3 regions of the Limnomicrobium aquaticum genome follow, and region 3 is predicted to be linked to each of the others. Evidence: predicted binding sites of a transcription regulator. Region 3 holds the regulator's gene; each other region holds the start of a gene.

Region 1 (10,589 bases), 460 kb from region 3:
GTTGCCACCGGCAACGTGGTCGCCGCCGCCATCATCGCGAAGAACCCGCCGAAGAAGCCGGAAATGAAGTTCCTGATCAAGAACTCACCCTGCTTCGTCGGTCTCAACAAGGACGAGCCGGCGCTTCTCGAAAAGCTCAATGCGATCATCGCAGAGGCCAAAAAAGACGGTTCGCTCGGCAAGATTTCCGAGAAGTGGCTGAACGCACCCCTTCCTGCCGATCTCTGATCGGTGCTGCGGGCCGGCCTCCTCCTGATTTCCTCCCGGGCCGGCCCGCATCTCTTCTATTCCATTCTGATACCCGGCCTTGAGCTGGCGCGAGGTGAGGCTTGGCCTACCATTTCGATTTTTCATGGATCCCCGACTATGCGGGCGTGATCCTCAAGGGGCTGGCGATCACGGTCGAACTGACGGTTGTCGGCGGGCTTGTGGGCGTGACGCTCGGCACGTTCTGCGCCTGGGCGCGGGCGCTCGGGCCAAACTGGCTGAAGCCCGTAATCGGCGGCTATGTGGAGCTGATCCGCAACACGCCATTCATGATCCAGCTCTTCTTCATCTTTTTCGGCCTGCCCTCCATCGGCGTTCACATGAACGAGCTGGTGGCGGCCAATATCGCCATGGTGATCAATCTCGGGGCCTATAGCGCCGAGATCATCCGCGCCGGCATTCAGGCGACGCCGCGCGGGCAGTTCGAGGCAGGCGCCAGCCTTGCCATGTCACCCATCCAGACCTTCCGGCACGTCATCCTCGTTCCGTCGCTGCAGCGCATCTGGCCGGCCCTTTCCTCGCAGGTCATCATCGTGATGCTCGGCTCGGCGGTCGTCTCGCAGATTGCGGCGGAAGACCTGACCTTCGCGTCGAACTTCATCCAGTCGCGCACCTTCCGCGCGTTTGAGGCCTATTTCCTGACGACGCTCATCTATCTGACGCTCGCGATCCTGCTGCGCGCCGCCATGCGCGGCATCGGCACGATCATCTTCCCGAGACGGAGGCGCGCATGAGCGACTTTTCCACCTGGGACATCGTCCGCAACCTGCTTCTGGCCGCGCGCTGGACGGTCGTGCTTTCGCTCGTCTCCTTCATCGGCGGCGGCTTGCTCGGCGTCATCCTGCTCTTCATGCGGATCGGCAAGGTCTCGGCGGCCCGCGTCTTCGCGCGCTATTACGTGGAGCTCTTTCAGGGCACGCCGCTGCTGATGCAGCTCTTCCTCGCCTTTTTCGGCCTTGGCCTCTTCGGCATCAATGTGCCGGCGTGGCTCGCGGCGGGTCTCGCGCTGATCTTCTGGAGTGCCGCCTTCCTCATGGAAATCTGGCGTGGCTGCGTCGATGCCATTGCCAAGGGCCAATGGGAAGCCTCGTCGAGCCTCGGCATGGGCTACTTCCAGCAGATGCGCTACATCATCCTGCCGCAGGCGATCCGCATCGCCGTGCCGCCGACCGTCGGCTTCTCGGTGCAGGTCGTCAAGGGAACCGCGCTCACCTCCATCATCGGCTTTGTCGAACTCTCCAAGGCCGGAACCATCGTCACAAATGCCACCTTCCAGCCTTTCACGGTCTATGGCTTCGTGGCGCTCATCTATTTCGCCCTGTGCTGGCCGCTGTCGAAGAGCGCCCAGGTGCTCGAAAGGAAACTGAATGTCGCTCATCGAAATCACTGAAGTCCGAAAAGCCTTCGGCGACAACGAGGTCCTGAAGGGCATCAACCTGAATATCGAGCCGGGCGAAGTCATCGCCATCATCGGCAAGAGCGGCTCTGGCAAATCCACCCTGCTCCGCTGCATCAACGGGCTTGAAACGATCAATGCCGGTTCGATTGCGGTTGCCGGCGCGCAATTGCTGCCGGACGAGCTGCACCTGCGGGCGCTTCGCTTAAAGGTCGGCATGATCTTCCAGCAGTTCAACCTGTTTCCTCATCTGACCGTCGGCGGCAATGTCATGGTTTCGCAGACCGTGGTGAAGAAGACCGCGAAGGATCAGGCGGAGGCGATGGCCCGCAAGATGCTCGACCGTGTCGGCCTTGGACACAAGTTCGATGCCTATCCTGACGAGCTGTCGGGCGGACAGCAGCAGCGCGTAGCCATTGCCCGTGCGCTGGCCATGGAGCCGATAGCGCTGCTCTGCGACGAGATCACCTCGGCGCTCGACCCGGAACTTGTGCAGGAAGTGCTGGCCGTGGTGCGCGAACTTGCCGCCGAAGGTATGACGCTGGTCATGGTGACGCATGAGATGAAATTCGCCCGCGATGTCTGCTCCCGCGTGGTCTTCATGCATCAGGGCCGCGTTCACGAAATCGGCCCGCCGGAAGATGTTTTTTCCAATCCACAGACGGCGGAACTCAAACAGTTCCTCGGCATGCTGTAACCGCACCCGCCCTGCAGGGGCGGTTGCCGGTGTGACCCTTCATAGGAAAAACCGCATAAGGGCCGCCGTGGCAACGCCGAGCGCGGTTGCGGCCAGAAGCGGCAGTCGAAGGGCGGCGAGCGCGGTCACGGCGGCGGCGGCAGTCTCCGGGAGGCCTGTCGCAAGCGCGACCGGCGCGACAAGCGCCATGAGAACGGCGGGCGGGACAGCCCCCAGAAGCTTGCTTCCGCGCGGGCCGAGCCGCAGGCGGCCCATCAGATAAAGGCCCGACAGCCGCGTGAAGACGGTGGCGCAGGCCATGGCCAGAATGGCGGCGAATGCTGAAGGATCGAGCGTCATGCCGGCAGCTCCTCCGGCCACAGGAATTCCTGCACGGCGGCCGCAGCAATCCCGGCAGCGGCACCGGCGGCGATGTACCAGGCGCCGGGTACCAAACGGTGAACGAGAATGGCCGCAAGCCCGCTTGCGGCAAGGATCAATCCCGTCTCGCGCCCCTTCCAGAAGCCGGTGACGAGGGCGATGAAGACGGCGGTGAAGGCGAAATCGAGACCCAGCGCACGCGGGTCTCCGATGGCCGAACCCGCAAGGACACCGACAAACGTCGATAACAGCCAGGTGAGGTAGAAGGGAACGGCAATGCCGGCATACCAGGCGGGCGTCAGCGTTGCCGCCATGGCGCGCTTTTCGGCCATGGCCCAGACTTCGTCGGCGAGCATCAGCATGGCGAGATAGCGAAGCCAGACCGGAAAAGCCTGAAGCTTGCCGCCGAGCGACATGGAAAGGAGTACATGGCGGATGTTGACGAGAAGCGCCGCGAGACCAAGGGCCAGCCAGGGGGCCGGTTGCCGCCAGAGATCAAGCGCCACGAATTGCGAACCGCCGGCAAAGACCAGCGCGCTCATCAGCCCGGCTTCGGCCACCGAGAGCCCTTTGGCTGCAGCGCCCACGCCAAAGATCATGCCGATGGGCGCGACCGCGATCGTCAAGGGGAGCGTGGCAAGTGCCCCGCCGCGAAAATCATCAAACCACGTCTGTCTCATCATGCCTCCGTCATTGCGACAGAAGCTTTAGCGTCTCGGCACCCGGCGCTCTTGAAGGAAAGTGCTCGGAGAGAAAACCGGGCCGCCGATCACTGATCCAGATGCGCGTTGCGGTAAACGGCGGGCGTGACACCGGTGCGGGCCTTGAACTGACGCGTCAGATGCGCCTGATCGGCAAAGCCGCAATCAAACGCGGTATCGGCAATCGGCGCGCCCTTTTCGAGCAGTGTTCGCGCCGCGCGAATGCGGCGGTCCGTCAGCCAGCCATGCGGCGGCATGCCGAACTCCTTCTTGAAGGCGCGGATGAGATGGGCGCGCGAAAGACCCACCGCATTGGCCACCTCTGTCAGGCCGACGTCGTCGCGATAGCAGGCATCGAGAAGATCACGCGCCTGCCGGACCGCATTTCCCGCCCGCAAAGAGGAGACTTCGATCGCTTCGCCTGCAAAAACATTCATGAGGTTCAGCATCAGGCTCTGGAAATGCGATTCGAGTTCCAACCGTGCCCAGCCCGCCTCGATCTGCCGATGAAGCGACAGGAAGGCGGCAGCCAGCTGGGGCGCCACAACCGTTTCATCCGGAAAGGTGAAGCTCTTCGGCAAATGGCGTTCGGCTGCATCCTCGGCCACGGCGCGCAGCGCCTCCACGCTCGGATACATCATGCGGTAGCGATAGCCGTCCTCATCCGGCCGGCCCTCGTGAATGACGTCCGGGTTGATCAGATAGATCGTGCCGGCCCCCGCGCTGATGGAGGAGCCGCGAATGCGCGACTTCTGGACGCCCGCCTCGATGACGCCGATGCAGAAGGTTTCATGCGTGTGCGGCGCGAACTGGAGCGTCCGGAAGGTGGCGGAGAGGCATTCGAGCCCATCCAAAGCCTCGGCACGCCAGAAGCGCGCGCGGTCACGGCTTTCCAGCGGTCCGGATGAACCTTCTATCTCATGGGCATCGTTCATGGCCCGACGATAGCGACGCGCTGCGGCCGCGTCTTGAAGAAAATGCGCATGGGCGGGCGGCTTGGTAGAGATTGCCGAATTGCAAGGCCATCGCGGAATTTTATACCGCCACGTACACCCCGGCGTGATTGCCTTCGCACATGCGAGGGGGTAGACCATGCGGCATGGATGACGAACTTGACGACGACCTGATTTTCACGCCTTTCGAGGCCGCCCCTTCGCGCCTGACGATCGATCTCGGCGCGTTGACCGAGAATTGGCGGATGCTGCAGAAAGCCTCCGGCAAGGCACGCACGGGCGCTGCCGTGAAGGGCGATGGATACGGGCTTGGCATAGAAGCGGTGGTCCCTGCCCTTTACGATGCGGGCTGCCGCGACATGTTTGTCGCCACGCCCGACGAGGGCATGCTGGCGCGGCAGTTTGCGCCGGAAGCTCGCATCTTCGTGCTCGCAGGCGTATGGCCAGGGGTCGAAGCGCAATTCTTCAGTCATGATCTCGTGCCCGTCCTCGTTTCGGAAGAGCAGATCGCCTGCTGGTCGAATGCCGTTGCCTTCGATGAGGAGCGGCCCTGCGCGCTGATGGTCGATACCGGCATGAACAGGCTGGGCCTGTCGGTGGAAGAAGCTTTGGCGCTGGCAGACGATCCCACCCGGCCGGCCAGCTTCTCGCCGGTTCTACTGATGAGCCATCTGGCCTGTGCCAGCGATCCGTCACATCCGTTGAACCGCAAGCAGCTCCAGTCATTTCAAGCGCTTGCGAAAGCCTATGAAGGCGTTGATTCAAGCCTCGCCAATTCGCCCGGTATCCATCTTGGGCCGGAATATCACTTCGATGTCACGCGTCCGGGCATCGCCATCTATGGCGGCGAGGCGGTGGATGGCGTGAAGAACCCATCGCTACCTGTTGTGACGGCTGAAACGCGCATCCTGCAGATCCGCCATGCAAAGGCGGGCGAGCCTGTCTCCTATGGCGCGTCGCATGTGCTGACCCGCGACAGCCGTCTCGCCATCGTTTCGACCGGCTATGCCGACGGCTATCATCGGGCGCTCTCCGGCTCCGGCGTACCGCTGCGCCAGACGATTCAGGAAGGCGGCTTCGGCTTCGTTGCCGGCCGCCGCGTTCCGGTTGCCGGGCGCGTCACCATGGACCTCACCATCTTCGACGTCACCGATGTGCCGGAAACCGAAATCCGCGCCGGCGACTATATCGAGCTTTTCGGCGCCCATATTCCGCTGGACGATGCAGCCCGTGCAGCCGGAACCATCGGCTATGAACTGCTGACGAGTCTCGGCAATCGCTATCAGCGCGCCTATATCGGTGGTTGAAAGCAAGCTCCGCAAACATTTCAGGTCGGCTAAAAAATCTCGCTGCCATCATGTAAGCTCCGATTAACATTAGCGATATTCCGGCCAACGAGCGCGTCGAAACCGTTTTTCAATATGTTCGTGATATCTAAATGGTCACGCGATTTCGAAGACGAACCGTTGCGCGAAATGGTTTGACGATGACACCTGACGAGAACACACACGATCCGCAATCGGAGGAGGCCGTAGAACGCGCCCGCCGGACGCGTGTGTTCAAGGGTGCCCATGCGGCATTCAACCAGGAGCACAGCGCGGTTCCCTGCATTGTTCGCGACCTGAGCGAATCCGGGGCGAAGGTCGAGTTCAGCCTTGGCTGGATCGTCCCCACAAATTTCACGCTGTTCGTCGAGCTGGACGGCTTCAAGGTCGAATGCGAAAAGGTCTGGCACAGGGGCGACCTTTATGGCGTTCGCTTTACTGGGCCCCGGATACCGACCGACCTTGTGCGCAAGCAGCGCGTCGATCTCTACGACGCCCGTAATGTCGTGGAAGAAGCCGAAACAACGCCGGCCCCCACCCCATCTTTTGGTCGGTCGGCCAAGAAACCCGTCTTCGGCAAATTCAAGTAAATCCGCCCGCCTCGGCAATCTGCAACGCTACCGCTTCCGAGAAATCGCCGCACCGTTCAACCCGGCACCGACTGAACGCGGGTCGCACGCGGCAGTGAGTACCAGTCTTGCTCAGGATCGGTCATGGCGAAAAAACCGCGCGGCGATTGCGGCGGCGGTGCAGGATCGCTAGATAGAGCCCTTGATTCTCTTTTTGTTCCGGGGTGAGTCCAGCAAATGGCTAAAGCACGCGCACAATTCGTCTGCCAGAATTGCGGCACGGTTCACTCGCGCTGGGCCGGCAAATGCGATGGCTGTGGCGAGTGGAATACGATCATCGAGGACGACCCGACGGGCGGCATCGGTGGTGGCCCCGGCAAGGTACCGAAGAAGGGCCGCGCCGTGGCGCTGACCGCGCTCTCCGGCGAGATCGAGGAAGCACCGCGCATCCAGACCGGTATTTCCGAGCTTGACCGCGTGACCGGCGGCGGCTTCGTACGCGGCTCTGCGGTGCTCGTCGGCGGAGATCCTGGGATCGGCAAGTCGACCGTGCTGATGCAGGCTGCGGCGGCCCTGTCACGCAAGGGCCAGAAGGTCATCTATGTCTCGGGCGAAGAGGCGGTGGCGCAGATCCGGCTGCGCGCACAGCGGCTCGGGGCGGAGACCACCGACGTGCTGCTCGCCGCCGAAACCAATGTCGAGGACATTCTGGCGACGCTCGCCGACAGCGGCAAGCGGCCGGATCTTGCCATCATCGATTCGATCCAGACGCTCTGGTCGGACACCGCCGATTCGGCCCCCGGCACGGTGACGCAGGTGCGGGTCGGCGCGCAGGCGATGATTCGCTTTGCCAAGCAGACGGGTGCTGCCGTCGTTCTCGTCGGCCATGTCACGAAGGACGGCCAGATCGCCGGCCCCCGTGTGGTCGAACACATGGTCGATGCGGTTCTCTATTTCGAGGGCGATCGCGGGCATGACTACCGCATTCTGCGCACGGTGAAGAACCGCTTCGGGCCGACCGACGAGATCGGCGTCTTCGAAATGTCCGACAAGGGTTTGCGCGAGGTTTCCAATCCGTCGGCGCTTTTCCTGAGCGAGCGAAACTCCAAATCGCCGGGCGCGGCGGTCTTTGCCGGCATGGAAGGCACCCGTCCCGTTCTGGTGGAAATTCAGGCGCTGGTTGCGCCGACGTCGCTCGGCACTGCACGACGTGCTGTGGTCGGCTGGGACTCGGCGCGGCTCTCGATGATACTCGCGGTGCTGGAGGCGCATTGCGGCGTGCGGCTCGGGCAGCACGACGTCTACCTCAATGTCGCAGGCGGATATCGGATTTCGGAGCCCGCAGCCGATCTAGCTGTGGCTTCCGCACTGGTTTCCTCGCTTGCCGGTATTGCCCTTCCGCCCGATTGCGTCTATTTCGGCGAAGTCAGCCTCTCCGGTGCCGTGAGACCCGTTGCGCAGGCCGCGCAGCGCCTCAAAGAAGCCGAGAAGTTGGGATTTACGAAGGCCGTCCTGCCGGTCTCTGGCGACGCACTCAAGGGTGCGGGCGGCCAGTGGACGGAAATCGAAAGCCTGCCGGATCTCGTGGCGCGCATCGCGGGCTCGAAGCTGAAGGCCAGGCAGAACCAGGACGAAGAATAAGGCCGCCGGAAGCGGTCTCATGGGGAAACGGGCCACGGCATGGCGAAGGTCCGTGGTTCTTGAAAGTTGGAGTGACACTCAATGCCCATTACGCTTCTCGACGGCATCGTGCTTGGCGTGGCGCTTTTCTCGGCTGTCCTTGCCATGGTGCGCGGCTTCTCCCGCGAGGTGCTTTCGGTCGCCAGCTGGGCGGGTTCGGCCTATGCCGCCTACAAGCTCTATCCCTTCGTGCTGCCCTATGCGCAGCAATATACCAGCTCCAAGACCGTGGCATTCGCTGGTTCTGCTGGTGTGGTCTTCCTTGTCGCGCTCATCCTGCTTTCCTATATCACGATGAAGATTGCAGACTTCATCATCGACAGCCGCATCGGCGCGCTGGACCGCACGCTAGGCTTCCTCTTCGGGGCGGCCCGCGGCGTGCTGATCGTCGTTGTCGCGATGATGTTCTTCAATTGGCTCGTCGAGCCGACCAAGCGGCCAGACTGGATCTCGAATGCCAAGTCGAAGCCTCTGATCGACAATCTGGGCAACCGGCTGATCGCCATGCTGCCCGACAATATCGATGCGACGCTGCTTGAGCGCCTGAAGGGTGTGATGCCCCAGAAGGGTACGGAAGAAGCGCCGGACGACGCGGCGGACGATGGCACCGCACCGGACAACGCAGCGCCGGCCAACCCGAAGGCGCCGGATGCGACCAAGTCGCCCGAAACGACCAAGACGCCCGATGCAAAAAAGGCGCCTGACACAACAAAGGCGCCGCGAACAAACGGCACGAACGGATAAATCTGCCTGCGGCCCCCGAACGGGGCCGCAAATGATTTTGCCGAGGAGCAAAGAGAATGAACCATCTTGAACATGAGGCCATGGCAGACGACGACAGCCCGGAAGCCGATGCTTTCCGTGACGAATGCGGTGTATTCGGCATTTTCGGCAAGTCGGAGGCCGCCTCGCTCTGCACACTCGGCCTGCATGCCCTCCAGCATCGCGGCCAGGAAGCAGCAGGCATCGTCTCCTATGACGGCAAGCAGTTCTATGTGGAACGCCATGCCGGCCTGATCGGCGACACGTTCACCAAGACGTCCGTGCTCGAGCGCCTCCCCGGTTCGCGCGCCATTGGCCACACACGCTACGCCACGACCGGTGGCGGCGGCATGCGCAACGTCCAGCCCTTTTATGCCGAATACGAAGGCGGCGGCTTTGCCATTGCCCATAACGGCAATCTGACAAATGCGCTCACCGTGCAGAAGGCGCTGCAGAAGCGCGGCGCGATCTTCTCCTCGACTTCGGACACCGAGACTTTCCTGCATCTCATCGCCATGAGCGAAGGCAAGGACTTCCTCGATCGCTTCATCGATGCGCTGAAGCAGGTGGAAGGCGCCTATTCGCTTGTTGGCCTCTCTGAAAAGAAGCTCATCGGCGCGCGCGATCCGCTCGGCATCCGCCCGCTCGTGCTCGGCGATCTCGACGGCTCCTATATCCTCGCCTCCGAGACCTGCGCGCTCGACATTATCGGCGCGCGCTATGTGCGGGACATCAAGGCTGGCGAAGTTGTTGTCATTACCGGCAAGGGCATTGAAAGCCACTTCCCCTTCGCGCCGGTGCCGACCCGCTTCTGCATCTTCGAATATGTCTACTTCGCCCGTCCGGATTCGAATCTCGAAGGCCGCAACGTCTATGATGTGCGCAAGAGGATCGGCGAGGAACTGGCGCTGGAAAGCCCCTGCGACGCCGATATCGTGGTCCCTGTGCCGGATTCCGGCGTGCCGGCGGCCATCGGCTTTGCGCAGGCGTCCGGCATTCCTTTCGAGCTTGGCATCATCCGCAATCACTATGTCGGCCGGACCTTCATCCAGCCGTCGCAGTCGATCCGCCACATGGGCGTCAAGCTGAAGCACAATCCGAACCGCAAGATGATTGAAGGCAAGCGCGTCGTGCTGGTCGACGACAGTATCGTGCGCGGCACGACCTCGCAGAAGATCGTGCAGCTCGTTCGCGATGCCGGCGCCAAGGAAGTGCATATGCGCATTGCCTCACCGCCGACCATGTCGCCCTGCTTCTACGGCGTCGATACGCCGGAAAAGGCAAAGCTGCTCGCCTCGCGCATGTCGATCGAGGACATGGCGGATTTCATCAAGGTGGATTCGCTGGGCTTCCTCACCATTGACGGGCTTTACCGCGCGGTGCGCGAGCCGCAGCGCAATGGCGAATGTCCGCAGTTCTGCGACGCCTGCTTCACCGGCGAATATCCGACACGCCTGATGGACCAGGAAGTCGATTCCAAGATCCGCAGCCTCTCGCTGCTGGCCAGCAACGGTTGAGGACGGGGACCATGGGGGGAATTCTGCAAGGCCGCGTGGCGCTCGTCACCGGCGCATCGCGCGGGATCGGCTATTTCACGGCCATCGAGCTGGCAAAAGCCGGCGCGCATGTGATCGCCTGCGCCCGCACCACCGGCGGGCTCGAAGAGCTGGACGATGCCATCAAGCGGGAAACGGGCGAGAGCGCTACGCTCGTTCCCTTCGATCTCGCCGACATGGGTGCCATCGATGCACTCGGCCAGGCGATCCATGACCGCTGGGGCAAGCTTGACGTGCTGGTCGCCAATGCCGGTATCCTAGGCGTCATCTCGCCCATCGGCCATGTCGAGGCGAAGGTGTTCGAGAAGGTCATGCTGCTGAAC
Region 2 (10,589 bases), on a different contig from region 3:
AGGCTGCTCGTCATGCTCGTGACCCGCGTCGCTGTCCGCCGTGTCGTCCTCTCCTGCTGCGGCCTCCGCATCGGCGGGTGCTGCGGCGGTATCTGCCGGTGCAGACTTTGCGTCCTGCGCGGCGAGGTGCGATGCGGCCTCTTCAGCGGTGACGCTGTCGGCGCGATAGCCGAGACCCTTCAGGATCTCTTCCATGTCGTCGGGTGTCGCGCCGAGGATGGAAAGCATGGCCGGCGTGGTGACGAAGCGACGGCCGTCATAGGCGCCGTCCGGACGCTTGCCCGTTTCCGGCTTCCACTGCAAGAGCGGGCGGATCAGGTCGGCGAGACGTTCCAGGATGTCGATGCGCACGGCGCGCTTGCCGAGGAAACGGAAGCCGGCGAGACGGTAGAAGTTCCGCTCGATCGCGTGGTCCGTCACCACGGAGGTGCGGCCGGCGGCGAGAACGGGGATGAGGTCGCCATAACCGGGCTTGTCCATGGCGTCGTTCTTCAGCGCCCAGAGAAGCGTAATGAGTTCGGCCGGGGCCGGCTTCAGAAGTGCCGGCATGAAGACGTGATAGGCGCCGAAGCGAACGCCGAGCTTGCGGAGCGCTGCACGATGCTCCTGGCTCAGCGACTTCACCTCTTCTGCAACGTCGCGGCGGAACAGCACGCCGAGATTTTCGACGAGCTGGAAGGCGAGACCCTTGGCGAGGCCTTCGAGGTCTTCGGCGCGCGACAGATCGTCGAGCGGCTTCAGCACGGTTGCGATGTGATGATTGACGAAGCGCTCGATGCGGGCGGCGACGTGATCGCGCGCCGGGCCGGTCAGCTGTTCGTCGGCGAGAAGGATCACGCGCGGATGCAGGATATGATCGGTCGAGGTGAGGCGGGCGACAGGATCGCCCAGCCAACGCACGACGCCTTCCGAGGTCAGCGCCAGATCGTTGTTGCCTGCGGCATGGAGACGGGCGGCGCGCGCCTCGAATTCCAGCGCAAGCGCCTTCTGCGCTGCCGACAGCATCGCCTTGGCTTCCTGGCCTTCCGCCGCGTTTGCCAGCGTGAACCGGAATCCGGCCAGCTGTCCGACGTGGTGGCCTTCGACGAAGACGTCACCGTTTACACTGATTTCTGCTTCCAGCATCGCATTCTCTCTCAAGCGCTTCATGAGCACAGATGTCCTGCGATCAACAAAGCGTTTCGTCAACCTCTCATGAAGCGCGTCGGATAGCCTATCCTCGATTTCGCGCGTCTTTTCTTGCCAGTGTGTCGGATCGGCAAGCCATCCGGGGCGGTTCGACACATAGGTCCAAGTTCTGATTTGCGCAATGCGCGCCGATAAACTGTCGATTTCCCCATCGGTCCTGTCCGCGCGACGGACCTGTTCGGCCATGTAATCCTCGTTGACATGGCCGCGGCGGACCAGATCGGAATAAATGGTCGAAATGATGTCGGCGTGCTGCGCGGGGGCAATCCGGCGGTAGTCGGGAAGCGCGCAGGCTTCCCACAATGTTTCCACCCGCGCGGGCCGGTCTGCGAGGTCGCGGATCTCGGGAAGTGCCGCGAGGAAGTCCAGCGCCTGCAGGTCGACCGCCGGGAGGGCGCGGGTAAGGCCGTGGACTGTTGGCGCGGCGTTGAGGCTTTCCTGCAGGGCGCGGATGGAGGAATAATCCACGGCCTTGGAGCGCCATTGCAGCACCTTCACCGGGTCAAAGACATGCGCTTCGATGCGCTCCACCAGCTCGTCATCGAAGGGCGCGACCTGGCCGGTGACGCCAAACGTGCCGTCATTCAGATGCCGCCCGGCGCGGCCGGCGATCTGGCCGAGCTCGCCCGGATTGAGGTTGCGATACTGGTAGCCGTCGAACTTGCGGTCCTGGGCGAAGGCGACATGGCCGACGTCAAGGTTCAACCCCATGCCGATGGCGTCGGTGGCGACGAGAAAATCGACATCGCCCGACTGGTAGAGACCGACCTGGGCGTTGCGGGTGCGGGGCGAGAGCGCGCCGAGCACCACGGCCGCGCCGCCGCGCTGGCGGCGGATCAGCTCGGCAATCGCATAGACCTCTTCGGCCGAGAAGGCGACGATGGCGGAACGCGCGGGAAGCCGCGTGATCTTCTTCTGCCCGGCATAAAGAAGCTGCGACAGGCGCGGGCGCTCGACAATCGTGATGCCCGGCAGGAGATGGCTGAGGATCGGGGCCATGGTGGCCGCGCCAAGGAAGAGCGTTTCTTCGCGGCCGCGCAGATGCAGGATACGGTCGGTGAAGATGTGGCCGCGTTCCAGGTCGCCGGCGAGCTGGACTTCGTCGATGGCCGCAAAGGCCGCCTTCGTCTCGCGCGGCATGGCCTCGACCGTGCAGACCGTGAAGCGTGCGCCGGGTGGCGAAATCTTCTCCTCGCCGGTGACCAGCGCGACATTGGCCACACCCACCTTTTCGGCGACGCGGCTGTAGACCTCGCGGGCCAGCAGCCGCAACGGCAGCCCGATCACGCCCGAACCGTGCGCGACCATGCGCTCGATGGCGAAATGGGTTTTCCCGGTGTTCGTCGGTCCCAGCACCGCGGTCACGCCGCGCCCGCTCAGGATCATGGGCTGGATGGTCACGTCGTTGTTGTTCCCGGCTCTGCCGGCCTTGCATTTCTTGTCTGCTCAGAGACATGCCCGCTCGGGCGGCGAAGCGCAAGGGCGAAGGTGATGTGGACAGGTCCTGCAGATGGCGTTTCCGATGCCGTTCCGCAAGCCTCGGAACAGCTTGCGAACGAATCGGAGACGAATCGATGACTCTTCCTCGTTCCTTATCTGTTCTATACCATATGTAGTCGGAATCCCAGATTCATCTCCACATCCTGAATCGTGCGGGCGAATCCGGATTCGAGTCGCGGCAGTTGTGGGGAATCGCTCGCAAGGGCTGGCAAGCGGGATTGGAATTTATGGTTAACAGATTGTTAATTTTGACCAATTCCGAGCTTTTTTGGCGTCTCCGTTAACACCTCGACCAAAGCCGGAACGAATCATCGACGAATCAGAGATCTATTCTCGTTGCGGTTCTGTTCTCCACAAGATGTGGTGGGTTTGCCCTCCCGCCGCCCATAGAAACGATTCGGGAGCGTTCCGGTTTTGGCGGTGTGGTTGAGCGGCGTTAACGATTTCAGTGCGGTCTTCATTATTCGGTAAGTTATCTCTCACGTTAACCTTTTGCGCCCCGAACCAAAGCAGGAACGAATCATCGACGAATCACCGACCTGGTCGTCTTCCCGGTTTGTTCACCGCAATATGTGGTGGAAAAACAATTTGTTAACCATAGAAAGCAGTCTGCTGAATGGCCCTTGACGGCGCTTTTATTAACCTTTGCGCTTGCGGGCGGGAACGTTCTGTTTTCTGGTTGGGCTACAGGGAATCAGCATGAATTTGGGGGAGGGAGCATGGAACTCGTCACCTATCGCGGTGTCGTCTATCCGGTGCAATGCGACGTCATGGGACACATGAATGTGCAGCATTATATCGGCGCGTTCGATCAGGCCGGCTGGCATCTGGTCGCCGCCATCGGCTACAAGCCGTCCTGGCTGAAGGAGCGCAACTGGGGCTGGGCCGACCGGCGCTATGAGATCGACTTTGTCGACGAACTGCCTGTCGGCAGCCTCTTCGAAGTGCGCAGCCGGTTCCTGAAGGTGGGGCACACGTCGCTCACGACGCATCACGCCATGTACAATTCGGAAAAGGGGACGCTGTCGGCGGAAATCACCGCCGTGACGATCCTGTTCGACCTTGTGGCCCGCAAATCGACGCCTCTGCCGCCGGAAATGGTCGAGGGGGCGAAGGCTTATCTCGTGGAAGCGTCTGTCTGAAGGCCGAGGGCCTGTCTCAAGGCGGCGTATTGTTGCCCGCTTGTGTCGGTGAAAGCCTCGGCGCGACTGGAGGGTGTGTCGTCGAAGGTGATCTCATAATCGAACTGGCTGATCGTGAAGTCATGACGCCGGCCGTCGATCACATTGTAGAAATGCGTGCCGCCCTTTGTCCGGGTCGTGACGATCTCCCCGCCGAACAAGTCCTGTGCAACCAGCGACGTGACGCTGCATTGCCCCTTGGCCGGATTGCCGGCAGTCCAACTCGTCGATGAGTTGATCGACCATGCAGTCTTGAGAGCGTCCGCGAAGATTTCCGGCGATTCAAAGTGTGACGTCATGCTTGACTCCCCAATGAAAAACGGCGCCTTCGAGGCGCCGTCCTATTTCAAAATCTTGCCGATTAGGCGAAATACTGCCCGCCATTGGCGCTGATGGTCGAGCCGGTGATGAAGCCGGCGTCGTCGGCGACGAGGAAGACGACGCAGCGGGCGATCTCTTCCGGTTCGCCGAGGCGACCGACCGGGATCTGCGGGATGATGCGTTCGTTCAGCACCTTTTCAGGCACTGCGCGCACCATTTCCGTGCCGATATAGCCGGGGCAGATGGCGTTGACGGTGATGTTCTTCATCGCGCCTTCTTGCGCCAGCGCTTTGGTGAAGCCGATGTCGCCGGCCTTGGCGGCGGAATAGTTCGCCTGGCCTGCCTGACCCTTCTGGCCATTGATCGAGGAGATGTTGACGATGCGGCCGAAGGACCGGTCGCGCATGCCGCCCCAGACCTGGTGCGTCATGTTGAAGAGGCCGGTCAGGTTCGTGTCGATGACCTCTTTCCACTGCTGCGGTGTCATCTTGTGGAACATCGCATCGCGCGTGATGCCAGCATTGTTCACGAGAATATCGACCGGACCGAGTTCGGCGGCGACCTTGGCGATGCCCTCGCCGCAGGCTTCGTAGTTCGAAACGTCCCACTTGTAGGTGTGGATGCCGGTTTCCCTGGTGAAGGCGGCGGCGGCTTCGTCATTGCCGGCGTAAGTTGCGGCAACCTTGTAGCCTGCATTCTTGAGAGCGATGGAAATGGCCGCGCCAATGCCGCGCGAGCCCCCTGTGACGAGTGCGACTCTGCTCATGATAATCCTCCGGACGTTTTTTGGATTCTTTTCTCTCCCGCGACCTTCCCGGGGTCGCGGGTCGTTCAGTCGAGCCGGTTTCGCGGCCGATTACATCGCCTCGACGCACAGGGCGACACCCATGCCGCCGCCGATGCAGAGCGTGGCAAGGCCCTTCTTGGAGCCACGGCGGGCCATTTCGAAGAGCAGCGTGTTGAGGATGCGTGCGCCCGATGCGCCGATCGGGTGGCCGATGGCGATGGCACCGCCGTTGACATTGACGATCGACGGATCCCAGCCGAGGTCCTTGTTGACAGCGCAGGCCTGGGCGGCGAAGGCTTCGTTGGCTTCGACGAGGTCGAGGTCGCCGATCGACCAGCCGGCCTTCTCCAGCGCCTTGCGCGAAGCCGGGATCGGGCCCGTGCCCATGATGCGCGGATCGACGCCGGCGGTGGCCCAGGAAACGATGCGCGCCATCGGCTTGATGCCGCGACGACCGGCTTCTGCTTCCGACATGAGCACCGTTGCGGCCGCACCGTCGTTGAGGCCGGAGGCGTTACCGGCGGTCACGGTGCCTTCCTTGTCGAAGGCAGGCTTCAGCTTGGTCATGGCGTCGATGGTCGTTCCGGCGCGAATGTATTCGTCGGCATCGACGATGATGTCGCCCTTGCGGGTCGAGATGGTGAAGGGAACGATCTCGTCCTTGAAGCGGCCAGCCTTCTGGGCAGCTTCCGCCTTGTTCTGCGAGGAAACGGCAAATTCGTCCTGATCGTTGCGGGTCAGCTGCCACTGCTTGGCAATGTTTTCCGCCGTCGTGCCCATGTGGTAGCCGTAGAAGGCGTCAGTCAGGCCGTCCTTGATCATCGTGTCGATGAGCTTGAAATCGCCCATCTTGGTGCCGCCGCGCAGATGGCCGCAATGGGGCGCCATGGACATGGATTCCATGCCGCCGGCGACGATGATGGAGGCGTCGCCCGTTGCGATCTGCTGCATGCCGAGTGCGACGGCGCGCAGGCCCGAGCCGCAAAGCTGGTTGAGGCCCCAGGCGGTCGCTTCCTGCGGAATGCCGGCCTTCATGGCAGCCTGACGGGCCGGGTTCTGGCCTTCTCCCGCGGGGAGCACCTGACCCATGATGACTTCGTTGACTTCCGCTGCGGAGACGCCTGCGCGCTCGAGCGCTGCCTTGATGGCGGCGGCGCCCAGCTCATGGGCCGGCGTGTTGGCAAAAGCGCCATTGAAGGAACCGACTGCAGTCCGTGCTGCGCTGGCGATGACGATGGATGGGGTGCTCACGTTGAGGTCTCCTCGCGTCCTGTTGGTATGATTTGCTTTTCGCGTGTTTTACGTAAGCGTGGCAAACCCGTCGATAAGAGTCAAACAGGATTTCTCGCCATTACGGAACGATAATCCGTCGTTCGTTACGAGGTGCGGAAGCAAAGTTTGCGGGAGAACGGGTCGCACCGTAAGTGAATTATTACGCTGCACTTGCGTCCGGATTCGGCTTGCGAGAGAACATTTCTGGGTCATTTTGTTTAGCGATTGAAAAATTGTATATTTCTTGGAATCTAACCCCCGGAATTTCAGGGAGTTAAACATGTCAAAATTCCATATTGCAGCCTTTCTGGCCTCTGCCGTGCTTGCTTCATCCTTCGGTGCTGCAGATGCGCGTGCCGATAATTACGGGGCTATTGCCTACTCTCCGCGCACCGGGGCTGTCGGCTGGTCTTACGATCATCCTTCGCGTCGCCGCGCCGAGCGCGTTGCGATGGGCAATTGTCGTGGCTATGCCGACGATTGCCGGATCGCCACCTATTTCTCCAATGCCTGCGGTGCCGTCGCTCGCGCACGCAATGGCGGATGGGGTGCGGATTGGGGTGACGACCGCGAATCCGCCGAAAGCAATGCGCTGGATGCGTGCTACAACCATGGCGACGGATGCCGCGTGGTGCGCTGGGCTTGTACCAGCCGATAAGTCAGCGCATTCCGCATTTCTATAATGTAAGCAATAACCAACATTTAGCGCGGCCCATGTCTGTGGCCGCGCATTTCGCGGCGATGCACAAATTCGATTGCGTTGGCGCCTCAACTCCGCTTAATCTCTCTTTTGGCAGCGCAGCAGACGCTGGAGGTGAGGAGGATTGCATGGCTAAGAACGACGGCGAAATCGTCATCAAGAAATACGCCAACCGGCGGCTCTACAATACCGGCACCAGTACCTATGTGACGCTTGACGACCTTGCAGGCATGGTCAAGCGCGGCGAGGATTTTGCGGTCCAGGACGCCAAGTCCGGAGAGGACATCACGCATTCGGTCCTCACGCAGATCATTTTCGAGCAGGAATCCAAGACGGGCAACACGCTTTTGCCAATCTCGTTCCTCCGTCAGCTAATTTCCTATTATGGCGACCAGATGCAGATGGTCGTGCCGAGTTTCCTTGAGCATTCCATGCAGTCTTTCGCCGAGCAGCAGGCGCAGATGCAGGAGCAGATGACCAGGGCCTTCGGCGAGACGCCTCTATCGAAGAACCTTCAGCTTCCGATGCAGATGATCGAGGAGCAGGTTCGCCGCAACACGGAAATCTTCCAGAATGCGATGAAGATGTTCTCGCCGTTTTCCGGTGTTGCCCAGCCGGAGGTCAAGCCCGCGAAGAAGGCAGAGCCTTCCGATCTTGAGGAGCTGAAGCAGCAGCTGAAGGCGCTGCAGACCAAGCTCGACAGTCTCTGAGCTTCCACGCCCGGTTTCGGGTGACAGTGATTTTGCATTTCGACATGGGTGCGCCTTCGCAGGAAGCGCGCCCATGATCGTTTCCAGCTCTCTGGAGGCTGTGGCCACAAGTGAATGCCTTCTGGCCATGCACGGCAGCAGAGCTTTTGCCTTATATTTGCGCTGCGTGCATAGGTGCTGTGCAGCATCAGCACTTTTTATAGGCGCTTGCGAAGGCTATATGAGGGGCATCCAAGAAGACGCCGGGACTTGAAGTTAAGCCGCTGACGTCCAGAAGACCTCAGAAAGGAAACACCCATGAACCTCGCTCGCTCTTTCAATGAATGGCGCAAGTATCGTCAGACCGTCAACGAACTCGGCCGCATGAGCCACCGCGAACTGCAGGACCTCGGCCTGACGCGCGCCGATATCCCGCGCGTTGCCCGCGGCGGTTCGGTCCGTTAATTGGATTCGCCTGACAAAAGGCTTTGATCCGGGCGCTGCCTCCCATGGAGCAGCGCCTTGTTCGTTTCGAAGATGCTCAAATTCCTTCGCACTTGCGATATGCAAAACATGCATAGCTGCACTGCAGCAAAATCGCTTCAAAGACGAACAGGAATCACTATTATAAGACTCATCGAAGCGATGCACCTCCTCCCGCAAAGCTTCGAGTGACCGGGTCCTACTCCTCCTCCCAGGGGCCCCGTCGGAACAGCGGCACTCCTCCTCCCAGTCGCTGTTCGGTTCTTTTCGAAAAGCCTGCCGCACCTCCTCCCGCGGCAGGCTTTTTCGTTTTCGGAGATCTTTTCCCGTACATCCCTGATTGAATGGATCGCCTGTCCCTGGCTGTCCGCGCTTCGCGCAATGAAAAACGCGGCCGCCGTTTCCGGAAGCCGCGTTGGTTATACGCCAGACGTTCGTCGTGCCGTTACTTGTTTTCTTCCATGATCATTGCCGTCAGGCTGCCTTCCGCCGGGAAGAGCGGGATGAGGCAGGCCTGGAAGGCGTGATAGATGTCGGGCTTGCCAATAAAGAGCTCGTCCGTGGGCTGCAGGTCTTCGGAAAGTTCCGGCATCCAGCCGCCGAAATCCTGGTCGATCAGATTGGAGGCGGCGAAGTCCCAGAGCTTGCGATACCATTCCTCGTGAAAATCAGAGGGCGCATGGGCGTTGAGGAAGGCGGCAGCGCCAATGCCTTCCGAGATCGGCCACCAGAGCTTTTCGCGACGCTTCGGGTTGTTGTCCCAGTCGAGCGTGTAGAAGAAGCCGCCATAGGCCTTGTCCCAGCCGAGGTCGATCGAGGTCTTGAACAGCGCAACCGCCGCATCCTTCAGCCAGTCGAGCTTCTTGCCTCCGAGAACCCAGAGCTGGAGGCACAGACGCGCCCATTCCAGCCAGTGGCCCGGCGTCGAGCCGGAGGGGCGGAACATCTCGTTGCCGGAATAGGTATTGTCCAGGCTCCAGTCAGACTTGAAGTGTTCGGCGACACGGTAGCCGAGCGAGCGGGCGTGCTTGTCGATGATCAGCGAGGCGATGCGTTCCGCGCGCGTTAGATAGAGGCGCTCGCCGGTTGCTTCGTAGGCGGCCATCAGGGCCTCGGTCAGGTGCATGTTGGAGTTTTGGCCGCGATAGCCGGAGATGGGCGACCAGTCGCGCTGGTACTCTTCCGACACCGCGCCGTTCGCTTCTTCCCAGAAGCGCTTGTCGAGGACTTCGGAGACGTCGGCGAGGATTTCCTTCGCCAGTGGATGGCCAATGAGGCTGGCGCTGGAGGCGGCGAGCAGGACGAAGGCATGGCCATAGGCCTGCTTCGTGTCATCCTTCGGCTGCCCGTCTTCCAGCGACCACATGTAGCCGCCGAACTTGTCGTCGCGATGGCCTTTCTTGAGGAAGTTCATGCCGTGATCGATCATTTCGGCAGAGCCCGGACGACCCAACAGGTGGCCGACGACATGGCAATGGACCATGCGGGTCGTCGCATGCAGCGCCTTCGGCCCTTCCATCGGTTCACCCTCGCGGTCGAGATCGTAGAAGCCGCCGGCGGGATCGATGGCATTCAGGCTGAAGAAATCGAGCAGATTGACGGCTTCGGCTGCCAGCCAGTCGCGATGAAATTGTCTCTTTTGCCAGCCGTTGCCGAGTTTTGCGGACATGATTTCTCTCCCTGTGAAACTGTGATTGCGGCGATACATGCCGGAAATAGCGGGGTAATTCAATCGATTTGATGACAGCGCTTCCGGTGACCGTTGACAAGTGCGCAAGATTTTGTTCTCTATTTGTTCAGAATCCGGACGAGGCGGTTCAATGCGAAGCCAGCAGACGAAATACGAGGATTTCAGATCGCTGCATATGCGCGACAGGGCTTTTGTCATTCCCAATCCCTGGGATGCCGGGTCGGCGCGTCTTCTCGCGAGCCTCGGTTTCGAAGCTTTGGCAACGACGAGCGCGGGCTATGCGTTTTCCGTCGGCAAGCGGGATTCTTTCGCGGGTCTGAGCCGCGATGAGATCCTGGCCAACGCGGCGCAAATTGTCGCGGCAAGCGATCTTCCGGTTTCCGCCGACCTTGAAGACGGTTTTGGCGCATCGCCGGAGGCTTGTGCCCGCACGGTCGAGATGGCCGTTGCCATCGGTCTTGCCGGCGGGTCGATCGAAGATGCAACGGGCAACCCGGACGATCCCATCCATGATACCGCGGCTGCGGTGGCGCGCATCGAGGCGGCCGTCGATGCCGCGCGCGGCAAGCCTTTTCTGCTGACGGCGCGGGCAGAGAATTATCTTTGGGGTCGCCCTGATCTGAATGACACGATCAAGCGCCTGCAGGCCTTCTGCGCGGCGGGCGCCGATGTGGTCTATGCGCCCGGCCTGCCTGATCTCGATGCGATCCGCACGGTGTGTCGCGAGGTCGACAGGCCGGTCAATGTCGTGATGGGACTGAGGGGTCCCCGCTATACG
Region 3 (10,589 bases):
TTGTCGTCGAGAGAAAAAACCGCATTATCGGCCATGTTTGCCTCCGGGAGTTCGATGATAGCCGCGGCTGCTGTCGCGGGCATTGAATGAGACTATGGCGAATTTGCTATCCGATTTATTCGCCCCTGCCAAGCACTCGTTGTGCCGAATTGTGCATGCGCGAAATCAACTTTTGGAAGTTTTTATTCCTGCTGTCGCATTTTTCAAAAGGCTGTCTCCTTTCAAATCGATTGAAAACAAGCTGCTGAAATCTAGACGCTTTTTTCGCTCGCCGAAGCGGGACTTGCATCCACCCATTTTAGGTTGCAATCTGTCTGTCATGCGGGGCCGGGGGCGGCGGCGTGGGGACGGATGAGGAAATTCTGGAACTGAATGACGCGCCGCAGCGTCGGCGTGTTGCGCCCCCTGCTGCGGTATCATCCCCGCCTGGCCGCAGCAGAGGAACCGGCCTGTCTCGCCGCCGCGATATACTGCGCTTATGGGGCAAATGGCGTGTCGCGATCATGGACGCAGCCGAGACGGAAGTCGCGCATGGCCACGTCTTTCTCCTCTATCCCGTCTTCATGATTATCGGCGCGGTCTGGTGGTTCAATCTCGCCGTAGATCCGCCGAAGATCCGGCTCATTGCGTGGGGCATTGTCCTGCTTCCGCTCCTGTTCCTGACCCGTTACTCGGCGCCGGCAAAACAGATACCCGTGCGTCTCGCGGCTTTCATTCTCGCGGGAGCCCTGGCTGCCTGGTATCAGACGGCGCACAGCGAAACGGTCATTATCGACAGTCCCATCTCCACCACCCTGACGGCGCGCGTCATCGATGTCGAAATGCGGGAAGCAGGACGCTGGCGCTATACCGTGCAAATCCTCAAGACCGAGCGGCCGCGCCTGAAAAGGCCGCCCACCGCGGCGCTGCTGGGTGTGCGGGGGCAGGGCACGTCCTTTCCGCCCGGAACCGTGATCAAGGGGCTGGCCCGGCTTCAGCCGCCCTCGGGCCCGGTTCTGCCGGGCATGAACGATTTTGCCTTCAGCAGCTATTTCAACGGCGTTGGAGCCATCGGCGGTTTCATGGGTGCTCCACATGCCGTGTCGGAAGAACCGGCCGCGTCCGACACCTTCTCAAAGACGTTTCAGGACTGGCTTGCCGACCTGCGGGGCGCCATCAACCGGCGCATTCTGTCGGTCCTGCCGGGAGACATCGGCGCCTTCGCGAGCGCTCTGGTGACGAACGATACCGCAGCCTTTTCGAAGGAGGGGCTCGAAGCCCTGCGCATCTCCGGTCTTGCGCACGTCTATTCGATCTCCGGCCTCCATATGGTGCTTGCGGCCGGTATCTCCTTTGTGGGCCTGCGCATGATTTTCAGCCTGTTTCCCGGCTTCATCCAGTCGCGCCCGGCCAAAACCTATGCGGCTTTGGGCGCGATCACGGCAAGCGGGCTCTATCTGCTGATTTCGGGAATGCCCGTGCCGGCGGTCCGCTCCTACATCATGCTGGCTGTCGGGATGGGAGGGGTCATCGTCGCGCGAAGTGTGTTGACTTTGAGAAGCGTGGCTCTCGCCGCGCTGGCGATCCTCATAGTCTCTCCTTCGAGTGCGCTCGGGCCGAGCTTCCAGATGTCGTTCGCTGCCGCGACCGCCCTCATTTCAGGTTACTCGCTGTGGCAACTGCGGCCCATGGAGTTCCGCAGGTTCAGCGGGATTCCGCTCTATGCCAACGTCCTTCCCGCCATTCGCGCAGTCGGTGGCGTCATGCTGACCTCGGAAATCGCCGGTGTTGCGACCGCCATCTTCTCTGTCACGCATTTTCAGCGGCTGACCCTGCTTGGCACGCTTGGCAATGTCGCTGCAATGCCTTTCATATCCTTCATCGTCATGCCAGCCGGCTTCCTCGCGGTGATCCTGATGCCGTTCGGGCTGGACTACTATCCGCTCCGCATCATGGGACTGGGGCTGGAATGCACCATGGCGGTGGCACGATTCGTTTCATCGCTCGGTGGCGACGTCGTCACGGGTCAGATGGCTGGCTGGGTTCTGCCATCAACGAGCCTGGCCCTCGTTCTCACGATCCTGCCACGCAGCAGGCTCTTCAGAGTGGCCGGCGCCTGCCTTTTCACGGCAACACTGGTTCTCACCGTGTCCTTTGGCGCTGCCAGGCGACCGGATGTGGTCGTGTCGGAAACAGCAGATCTCGTCGGCCTGCTCATGCTGGACAAACTCACGACAAACACCGCCCGTCCATCCACCTTCGTGATGGATCAGTGGACGAGAGCATTGGCATCGCGGGAGACAGTCAAGCCGGGCAACGTGCCCAAACTTGCGCTTGAGCGCGAAGGCGCTCGAAAGCCGCTTACTGAGGCGGACGAATGGAAGGTGGAGGATGCCATGGAGGCTGCTGGCAAGACTGTCGAACCCGGACGCTTTCTATGTTCCGGACGCGACTGGTGCATCGGCAAGCCTGCAGACAGTCTCCTGATCGCAACCTTCAGCGATTTCGCGTTTCAAGGTCCCGCCTGCCGGCAGGCGCAAATCGTGATCGCGGCTTCGTTCCTGCGCGAGCCCACATGCGGGCCGGGGGAGGGACAGCTTTTCGACCGAAACGCCCTCCGCCGGCGCGGTGCCCTTGCCATCTACCTCGAAGAAACCGCCGATAAGCCGCAGGACACCCGGAGTTCATCGAAATCTTCTGATCAACCATCGCCACCGGCCTACCGGATCATCGGCGCGCTGGACGGGCAAGATCGCCCCTGGCTCCGCCATCGATATTACAACTGGCGAAGCAATTCTTATGGCGAGGCATATCAGCCTGAATAGCGCCCGTGCATTCTCTAGCGTAATTCCGCGCAAAAAGTGGAAACCGGTTTCGCGTCCGGGATTGCGTAAAAACACATAGATAGAGCGTTTCATGTTTCCATCAAATGCTGAAACGCTCTGCTCGCACGAGGCACTCGGCGCATCAATGATAGCGCCGAATCAACCCGACGAGCTTGCCCTGAATCTTCACCCGGTCAGGCCCGAAAATGCGGGTCTCGTAAGCGGGATTGGCAGCCTCCAGTGCGATTGACGCGCCCTTGCGGCGGAACCGCTTCAAGGTCGCTTCCTCGTCGTCGATCAGCGCCACAACGATCTCGCCGGGGCTGGCATTGGACGTGTTGCGGATGATGACCGTATCGCCATCCAGAATGCCGGCGTCGATCATCGAATCGCCCTTGACCTCCAGCGCGTAATGTTCTCCGCCCCCAAGCATCTGCGCGGGAACCGCAATCTCATGCGTGTTGTTCTGGATGGCGGAAATCGGAACACCTGCTGCGATCCGCCCCATGACCGGAACGGAAACACTGGCATCATCATTGGCCGGCGTCGGCGCTTTCGGTGGCTCCGGCACCTTCCCGAGACTTCCCTCGATCACGCTGGGCGAGAAGCCTCGCCGCGGCTGAAGGCTCGGTGTATAGGCCTCCGGCAGCTTGATGACCTCCAGCGCGCGAGCCCTGTTCGGCAGCCGCCGGATAAAGCCGCGTTCCTCAAGCGCCGTGATCAGCCGGTGGATACCGGACTTCGAAGCAAGATCGAGCGCATCCTTCATCTCATCGAAAGACGGCGGGATGCCGGACTCCTTCATCCGCTCGTGGATGAAGAGAAGCAGTTCCTGTTGTTTGCGCGTCAGCATGGGATCACCCCGAAGAATCAAATGAAACAAATCCAGAACGGACACTATATGTTCCATATGTGTTCCGCAAGGTGCTAAGGTTCGATTAACGGTAATGCGTGCGGAACAAAAAAGTGCAGACGGCCCTCCAGTTGACGGAGCCGTGTCTTGCGGAGTGGGTTGTCTTCAACGGCATGGACAAAACGTTACGTGGTGAGCGCGCAGGGATTCGAACCCTGGACCTACTGATTAAAAGTCAGTTGCTCTACCGGCTGAGCTACGCGCTCCCGCGTCTGTCCGGTGCGCAATAGCGAACCGGGCCGGAAAGTTCGCGGAACATATGCAGGAGGCCTTGCCGGGTCAACCCGCAAAATCGCCATTTCTGCGACCATTTGGCGCTTTTTCCGGCGATGCCGAAAAGATGATTGGCGGGTGAGGAGCGTGGGGTCTATATGGGCGTCGTTTTTGGCCTCCCGCGGCGACGGCGGCGGGCAAGGAGTGTTCATGCTGACGGTTGCCGGTATTTCGCTATTCAGCGCGCTTCTCGCAGGCGCCCTGTCCTTCCTCTCTCCTTGCGTGCTGCCGCTGGTCCCTCCGTATCTTTGCTACATGGCCGGCGTGTCGGTCGAGGACTTCCGCAATGGCGGGCAGGGTGCTGCGAACGCCCGGTCACGCAATGCCGTGATCCTCTCCTCCGTCTTCTTCACCCTTGGCTTTGCAACCGTTTTCGTCGCGCTGGGCGCTGGCGCATCGGCGGTCGGGCTGCTGCTTCGCCAGTATATCGACGTGCTCGCCAAGATCGGTGGCGTGATCATCATCATCATGGGTCTGAATTTTCTCGGCCTCTTCCGCATCGGACTGCTCGCGCGCGAGGCGCGGTTCCAGTCATCGGCCAAGCCGGCGACGCTGTCGGGCGCCTATGTCATGGGTCTCGCCTTCGCCTTCGGCTGGACCCCTTGCATCGGACCGGTTCTCGGTGCGATTCTCGGCATCGCTGCGACATCCGACACCGCTGGCTCGGGCGCATTCCTCCTGGCGGTCTATTCGCTCGGTCTGGCCGTCCCTTTCTGGATCGCGGCCTTTTTCTCGGGCGCCTTCATGCGTTTTCTGTCGCGTTTCCGCCGCCATCTGGGCGCTGTGGAAAAGATCATGGGCGGGCTGCTGGTGCTGACCGGGATCGCATTTCTGACCGGATTTGTCGCCAATGTCGCAATCTGGTTCCAGCAGACCTTTCCAATCCTCGGGCAAATCGGCTAACTCGCTCAAATTGCAACCGAACGAGGCGTCGACATGGCGGACATTACGGGACTTGTACTGCCATTCTTCGGGCTGATCCTGATCGGCTATGTGGTGGCCCGATGGAAGCAAATGCCCGCTGATGCGCTTGGCTGGCTGAATATCTTCATCGTCTACGTCGCACTGCCTGCGCTGTTCTTCAAGCTGATTTCCAGAACGCCCGTCGAGCAATTGACCCGGTTCGATTTCATCGTCACCGACGTCGGCACGACCTACGCGATCTTCGGCGTCATCTTCGTCATTGGATGGCTCGGCCGCGATGCCAGCATTCCGGAGGCGACGCTGCAGGGGCTGGCCGCAGCCTATGGCAATATCGGCTATATGGGGCCCGGTCTGGCGCTCCTGGCATTCGGCGAGCGTGCCGCCGTTCCTGTTGCGCTGATTTTCTGCTTCGAGAACATGCTGCATTTCATCGTCGCACCGGCTCTGATCGCGCTTGGCGGCAAGCAGAGCCAATCGCCGGGGCAGGTGGCGCGCGACATCCTGCTTCGCATCGTGCTTCATCCCTTCATCATCGCGACGGCGCTCGGTTTCGTTGCCGCAGCCATGCATCTGGAACCACCCGTTCCGTTGCAGCGCCTCATAGACTATCTGGCGCAGGCAGCAGCTCCGTGCGCACTGTTTGCAATGGGGGTAACACTGGCGTTGCGCCCATTGAAGCGGATTCCGGCCGAAATCGTCTATATCGTCCCTGCGAAACTCATCCTGCTACCGACCCTCATGTATCTGAGCCTCAGCGCGGCAGGAAATTTCGATCATGTATGGATTCAGACGGCGGTGCTGCTGGCAGCCTTGCCCACGGCGACCAACGTTTTCGTCATCGGCCAGCAATATGACGTCTGGCAGGAGCGAGCATCGGCAACGGTTCTGATCACGACGCTCTTTTCAGTACTGACGGTATCGGCCCTGCTTTATCTGATGCGCTCAGGCACGCTTCCGGGCGATCTTTTCCCGTAAGCTGGACGATATCCCGCGAAAGCCGCGCCCCGGCGCCACGCCTTCCTGCATGACCAGGCCGCGAAGCGGCGGCAGAAGTTCAAGCAGATGAAGTCCCGCAGCGCGAACAAGCTGAACCGGCAGGAAATTGGAGAGCAGCGACCGGTTGAGAAGATCGACGCTCGCGGTGCGGCTCAGAATGTCGGTGCGGCGCTTCCGGTCAAAGGCTTCGCCGACGGCCAGCGGCCCATCGTGATCGCGTTTCAGGCCTAACAGATCGCAAAGCGCCATGATGTCGCGCAGGCTGAGATTGAGCCCCTGCGCGCCAATGGGCGGGAAGGCATGGGAGGCTTCCCCGATCAGCGCCATGCGCCCCTTGCCGAACCGATGTGCCGTCATGCCTGAGAGCGGCCAGGCCTGCGGCATTCCCTCCAGTGTTACCTTGCCGAGCATCGACTGCATGCGCGTCTCGATACGGCGGCTGACGTCCTCCGGAGAGAGTGCCAGGAAAGCTTCGGCTTCGGCCGGCGCCTGCACCCAGACAAGACTGGAGCGGCGACCGGGCAGGGGCACCTGCGTAAACGGTCCGGTCGGCGTATGAAACTCGGTGGACACATTGCCATGCGGGATCGTGTGGGCAAAGTTCAGCACCACGGCGGTCTGCGGATAGGACCAGCGACGCACTGCAATACCCGCAGTCTCGCGCAAGACGGACTTGCGTCCATCGGCTGCGACGACAAAGCCGGCTTCTATCTCGCGGCTGTCTTCCAGACGGATGAGCACTGCATCGTCGTGCAAATCTGCGCCGGCAATCCTGCCTTCGATCGGATGTATATTGCTGTCCTGAACTATGATGTCGGCGAGGACGTCAAGCGCGGCCGAATTGGGGAAATTGTAGCCGAACGCTTCGAGTCCGATTTCGGAGGCTCGGAAGGGGACGGTTGGCGCGCGAAACAGTCGGTCCGTGCCGTCGATGATCTGCATGGTCTTGAGCGCCGCGGATTTCGGGCCAAGCTTCTCCCATACGCCGAGACCTTCCAGAAAGGCTATGGACTGGTCCATCAATGCCGTCGTGCGCCCGTCCTGGTTCTCCGGTGGCGGGCCTACAAGTGCCACGGAGTAACCCAGTCTTGAAAGTGCGATGGCCGCGATGCGACCGGCAAGACCATTGCCGGCAACGGCGATGTCGAAGCGTTCCATGATCGAAAACCTTCAGAATTCTCAAGTTTCAGGAAACATATAGAGGGGCGCTCCCGTTGCTTCCATGCTTTTTGCAAGCAGATGAAACTTATTTTCCGCGACATCTTGTATCGCCCCCCTGAATTGGGACAATGCGAACGTTGTTCGAGGTGGAAACGGCGAATCGATGAAGATCTTCAATTACCGGCGCGTTCCTTACGCTGAGATTCGCGCATTCTCCGTTCATATTTTGACGGCGTCGGGCTCCTTTCTCGCCTTTCTGGGCGTTGTTGCGGCCGCAGAGACGCGTTTCGTCGACATGTTCTGGTGGCTTGGTCTGGCGCTTGCCGTGGATGGCATTGACGGCCCGATCGCCCGCAAGGTCCGGGTGAAGGAAGTGCTGCCCAACTGGTCGGGCGATACGCTGGACAACGTGATCGACTACGTGACCTATGTTCTGCTGCCGGCTTTCGCGCTCTATCAGAGCCACATGATCGGCGAGCCCTGGTCCTTTGTTGCCGCCGGGCTGATCGTGGTGTCGAGCGCCATTTACTATGCCGACATGGGCATGAAGACGGACGAGAATTTCTTCTCTGGTTTTCCCGTCGTGTGGAACATGGTCGTCTTCACGCTCTTCGTCATTAAGGCGAGCGAAGCGACCGCCTTTGCCGTCGTCGTCGTGTCCGTCTTCCTCACTTTCCTGCCGATCAATTTTCTTCACCCTGTCCGGGTGAAGCGGCTTCGCCCTCTGAACCTTTCCGTATTCGCGATCTGGTCCGTGCTCAGCGTGGTGGCGCTTCTCAAGCACTTCGAGTCTCCGCAATGGCTGGTCTGGGGCGTGGTCATCAGCGGACTGTATCTCTATGTCATCGGGGCAGTGCTGCAGGCATTTCCGTCGCTCGGACGAAGCGACGACTGATCGGGAGGCGTGCCATGGGCGTGATGAAGATCACCGGCGCTCTGACAGGGCTTATCCTCTTTGCGAGTTTCGCGGAGGCGGCTGACAAGCCGAAGATTTGCTTCGTCTATCCGGGGTTGAAAGGCGATGGCGGCTGGTCTGAGTCACAGGAGCGTGGGCGTCAGGAAGTCGAGCGGCAGTTCGGTGGCCAGATCGAGACGAGCTTCACGGAAAGCGTAGCTGAAGGTGCGGCTGCCATTCCTGTTTTCGACAGGCTGGCCGCTTCCGGCTGCAACATGATCTTTGCCACTGCCTTCGGTTATATGGATGCCGTGCTGGCCGCCGCCGCCAAGTATCCGGCGGTTCGCTTCGAACATCTCGCCGGCTTCAAGACCACGCGAAACGTTGCGGTCTATAATGCCCGCTTCTACGAAGCCCGCTTCCTGACCGGACGTATTGCCGCCAGGATGTCGAAGTCGGGGCAGGCAGCCTATATCGCGCCCTTCCCGATCCCGGAGGTGATGCAGGGGATCAATGCCTTCGAGCTCGGTGCCCAATCGGTTGATCCGCGCTTCAAGACAAAGGTATACTGGACCGGAAGCTGGTTCGATCCGGACAAGGAGGCGAAGGCGGCACGGGCGGCCGCGGCGGACGGCATGGATATCGTCACGCAGCAAACCGACTCGACCGCGCCCATGCAGGTCGCCGAGACCGGCAATCTGCGTGCCTTTGGATACGGTGCCGATCTGAGCCGCATCGGACAGTTGGCGCAACTGACCGCCATAGTTTACAACTGGGGCGCCTACGATGTCGCCCGCGTGAAGGCGTATCTTGAGGGAAGCTGGGCAGGCGAGGTCAACTGGGACGGCCTTTCCACTGGTATCATCACCATGGCGCCCTATCGGAACATGCCGGCCGATGTCGCGAAATTCGCCCAATCCAGCGAGCAGAAGATTGCGAACGGTTCCCTCCAGCCTTTCCACGGACCTGTCCGCACGCAGGCCAGCAAGACATGGTTGAAGAAGAATGAAACGGCGGCCGACAGTGTTCTCCTTTCGATGGATTTCTTCGTCCTCGGCGTGATCGGCGACATTCCGAAGACCGCGCAATAGACGCCTGCCTCCGTCAGATTTTGCAATCGCGCCCGAGTCTGCTAGATGGGCCGCACCAAAATTGACCGGAGCCCCATGACGCCCATGACGCCCATGACCCGCACCTGCCTTGCCGTTGTCCTCGCCGCTGGCGAAAGCACCCGCATGAAATCGTCGCTCAGTAAAGTCCTTCACCCGATCGGCGGCCTGCCGATGATCGGGCATGTCGCCTCCAGGCTGAAGGCGGCGGGTATTGTCGATGTGGGCCTTGTGGTGGGGCGGGATGCCGACAAGGTTGAGGCGGCTGCAAGGCAAGCCGGCATTGCAGTCGAAAGCCACGTCCAGACGGAGCGTCTGGGCACGGCGCACGCGGTTCTGGCGGCCAGGGAGGCCATAGCCCGCGGCTATGACGATGTTGTCGTTGTGTTTGGCGACAGCCCGCTGGTGGAGCCGGAAACGTTGAACCGGGCAAGAGCGGGACTGGCTGAAGGATACGACGTCGTCGTGATCGGGTTCGAGGCGGCTGATCCGACAGGTTACGGGAGACTTCTGACGCGCGACGGCGATCTGCTGGCGATCCGGGAACACAAGGATGCCAGCGAGGAGGAGCGTCGGGTCACGCTCTGCAACGGCGGCATGATGGCGATCAACGGTCGTCGCGCGCTCGAACTGCTCCTCAAGATCGGCAATTCCAACGTGAAGGGCGAGTATTATCTGACCGATATCGTCGAAGTTGCTCGGGCCAATGGCGGCAAGGCCAAGGCGATCGTGGCGCCTGAAGACGAACTCGCCGGCTGCAACACGCGCGCCGAACTGGCCGAACTGGAAGCACTCTGGCAGAAGCGCCGCCGCCTTGAGATCATGCTTTCAGGCGTGACCATGGTGGCTCCCGAAACCGTTTTCCTGTCGCATGACACCGTCATCGGTCAGGATGCGCTGATCGAACCCAACGTCGTTTTCGGTCCCGGTGTCACCGTCGAGAGCGGTGCCGTCATCCATGCCTTCAGCCATCTTGAAGGAGCGCATGTTTCGAGTGGTGCGACGGTCGGTCCGTTTGCAAGATTGCGGCCGGGGGCCAACCTCGGTCCGGACTCCAAGGTTGGCAATTTCTGCGAGGTCAAGAAGGGCGATATCGGGAAGGGCGCGAAGGTCAATCATCTGACCTATATCGGCGATGCGACGATCGGTGCCGGGGCCAATATCGGCGCCGGCACGATCACCTGCAACTATGACGGCGTGAACAAGCATCTGACCGAGATCGGCGAGAACGCCTTCATCGGGTCGAACTCGTCGCTCGTGGCACCTGTCAAGGTCGGGAACGGCGCTTACGTCGCTTCCGGGAGCGTGATCACGTCGGATGTTCCTGACGATGCTCTGGCGCTTGGCCGCGCGCGGCAGGAGACGAAGCCGGGCAGGGCGAAGCTGATCCGCGAGCGGATTGCCGCCATCCGTGCAGCACTGAAGGCTGCAAGGAACTGATTTCATATTAACAAGAGTTGCGGAATGTGACTGGCGCGCCGATTGCACAATCGGCGAAATCCGCTAGGAAATCG

Evidence for each region. Region 3 encodes LexA, which represses DNA repair genes until DNA is damaged. Its sites were predicted from a motif close to TGTTCNNNNTGTGTTCNG; they were not measured.
Region 1: radA (DNA repair protein RadA) is a predicted target of LexA. The motif match lies at 6,473-6,490, and genes of this name have one in related genera.
Region 2: ABID16_RS18810 (helicase-related protein) is a predicted target of LexA. The motif match lies at 2,775-2,792, and genes of this name have one in related genera.

The regions. Positions count from the first base shown of each region.
Region 1 covers NZ_JBEPMB010000001.1:1,453,579-1,464,167, forward strand. Annotated here, with positions in the region: gene ABID16_RS07245 (transporter substrate-binding domain-containing protein) at 1-228, shown strand, start outside; gene ABID16_RS07250 (amino acid ABC transporter permease) at 330-1,001, shown strand; gene ABID16_RS07255 (amino acid ABC transporter permease) at 998-1,657, shown strand; gene ABID16_RS07260 (amino acid ABC transporter ATP-binding protein) at 1,635-2,360, shown strand; gene ABID16_RS07265 (AzlD family protein) at 2,400-2,699, opposite strand; gene ABID16_RS07270 (AzlC family ABC transporter permease) at 2,696-3,403, opposite strand; gene ABID16_RS07275 (helix-turn-helix transcriptional regulator) at 3,490-4,356, opposite strand; gene alr (alanine racemase) at 4,521-5,681, shown strand; gene ABID16_RS07285 (PilZ domain-containing protein) at 5,861-6,289, shown strand; gene radA (DNA repair protein RadA) at 6,506-7,909, shown strand; gene ABID16_RS07295 (CvpA family protein) at 7,991-8,692, shown strand; gene purF (amidophosphoribosyltransferase) at 8,773-10,227, shown strand; gene ABID16_RS07305 (SDR family NAD(P)-dependent oxidoreductase) at 10,239-10,589, shown strand, end outside.
Region 2 covers NZ_JBEPMB010000007.1:136,799-147,387, reverse strand. Annotated here, with positions in the region: gene ABID16_RS18810 (helicase-related protein) at 1-2,574, opposite strand, end outside; gene ABID16_RS18805 (acyl-CoA thioesterase) at 3,408-3,830, shown strand; gene ABID16_RS18800 (YunG family protein) at 3,806-4,168, opposite strand; gene ABID16_RS18795 (beta-ketoacyl-ACP reductase) at 4,231-4,956, opposite strand; gene ABID16_RS18790 (acetyl-CoA C-acetyltransferase) at 5,047-6,228, opposite strand; gene ABID16_RS18785 (DUF4189 domain-containing protein) at 6,530-6,907, shown strand; gene phaR (polyhydroxyalkanoate synthesis repressor PhaR) at 7,078-7,659, shown strand; gene ABID16_RS18775 (DUF1127 domain-containing protein) at 7,957-8,103, shown strand; gene ABID16_RS18770 (AGE family epimerase/isomerase) at 8,567-9,790, opposite strand; gene ABID16_RS18765 (isocitrate lyase/PEP mutase family protein) at 9,942-10,589, shown strand, end outside.
Region 3 covers NZ_JBEPMB010000001.1:995,231-1,005,819, reverse strand. Annotated here, with positions in the region: gene gltA (citrate synthase) at 1-35, opposite strand, end outside; gene ABID16_RS04980 (ComEC/Rec2 family competence protein) at 504-2,804, shown strand; gene lexA (transcriptional repressor LexA) at 2,947-3,657, opposite strand; tRNA gene ABID16_RS04970 (tRNA-Lys) at 3,848-3,923, opposite strand; gene ABID16_RS04965 (cytochrome c biogenesis CcdA family protein) at 4,144-4,893, shown strand; gene ABID16_RS04960 (AEC family transporter) at 4,927-5,889, shown strand; gene ABID16_RS04955 (UbiH/UbiF family hydroxylase) at 5,857-7,068, opposite strand; gene pcsA (phosphatidylcholine synthase) at 7,235-7,966, shown strand; gene ABID16_RS04945 (BMP family ABC transporter substrate-binding protein) at 7,981-9,057, shown strand; gene glmU (bifunctional UDP-N-acetylglucosamine diphosphorylase/glucosamine-1-phosphate N-acetyltransferase GlmU) at 9,151-10,515, shown strand.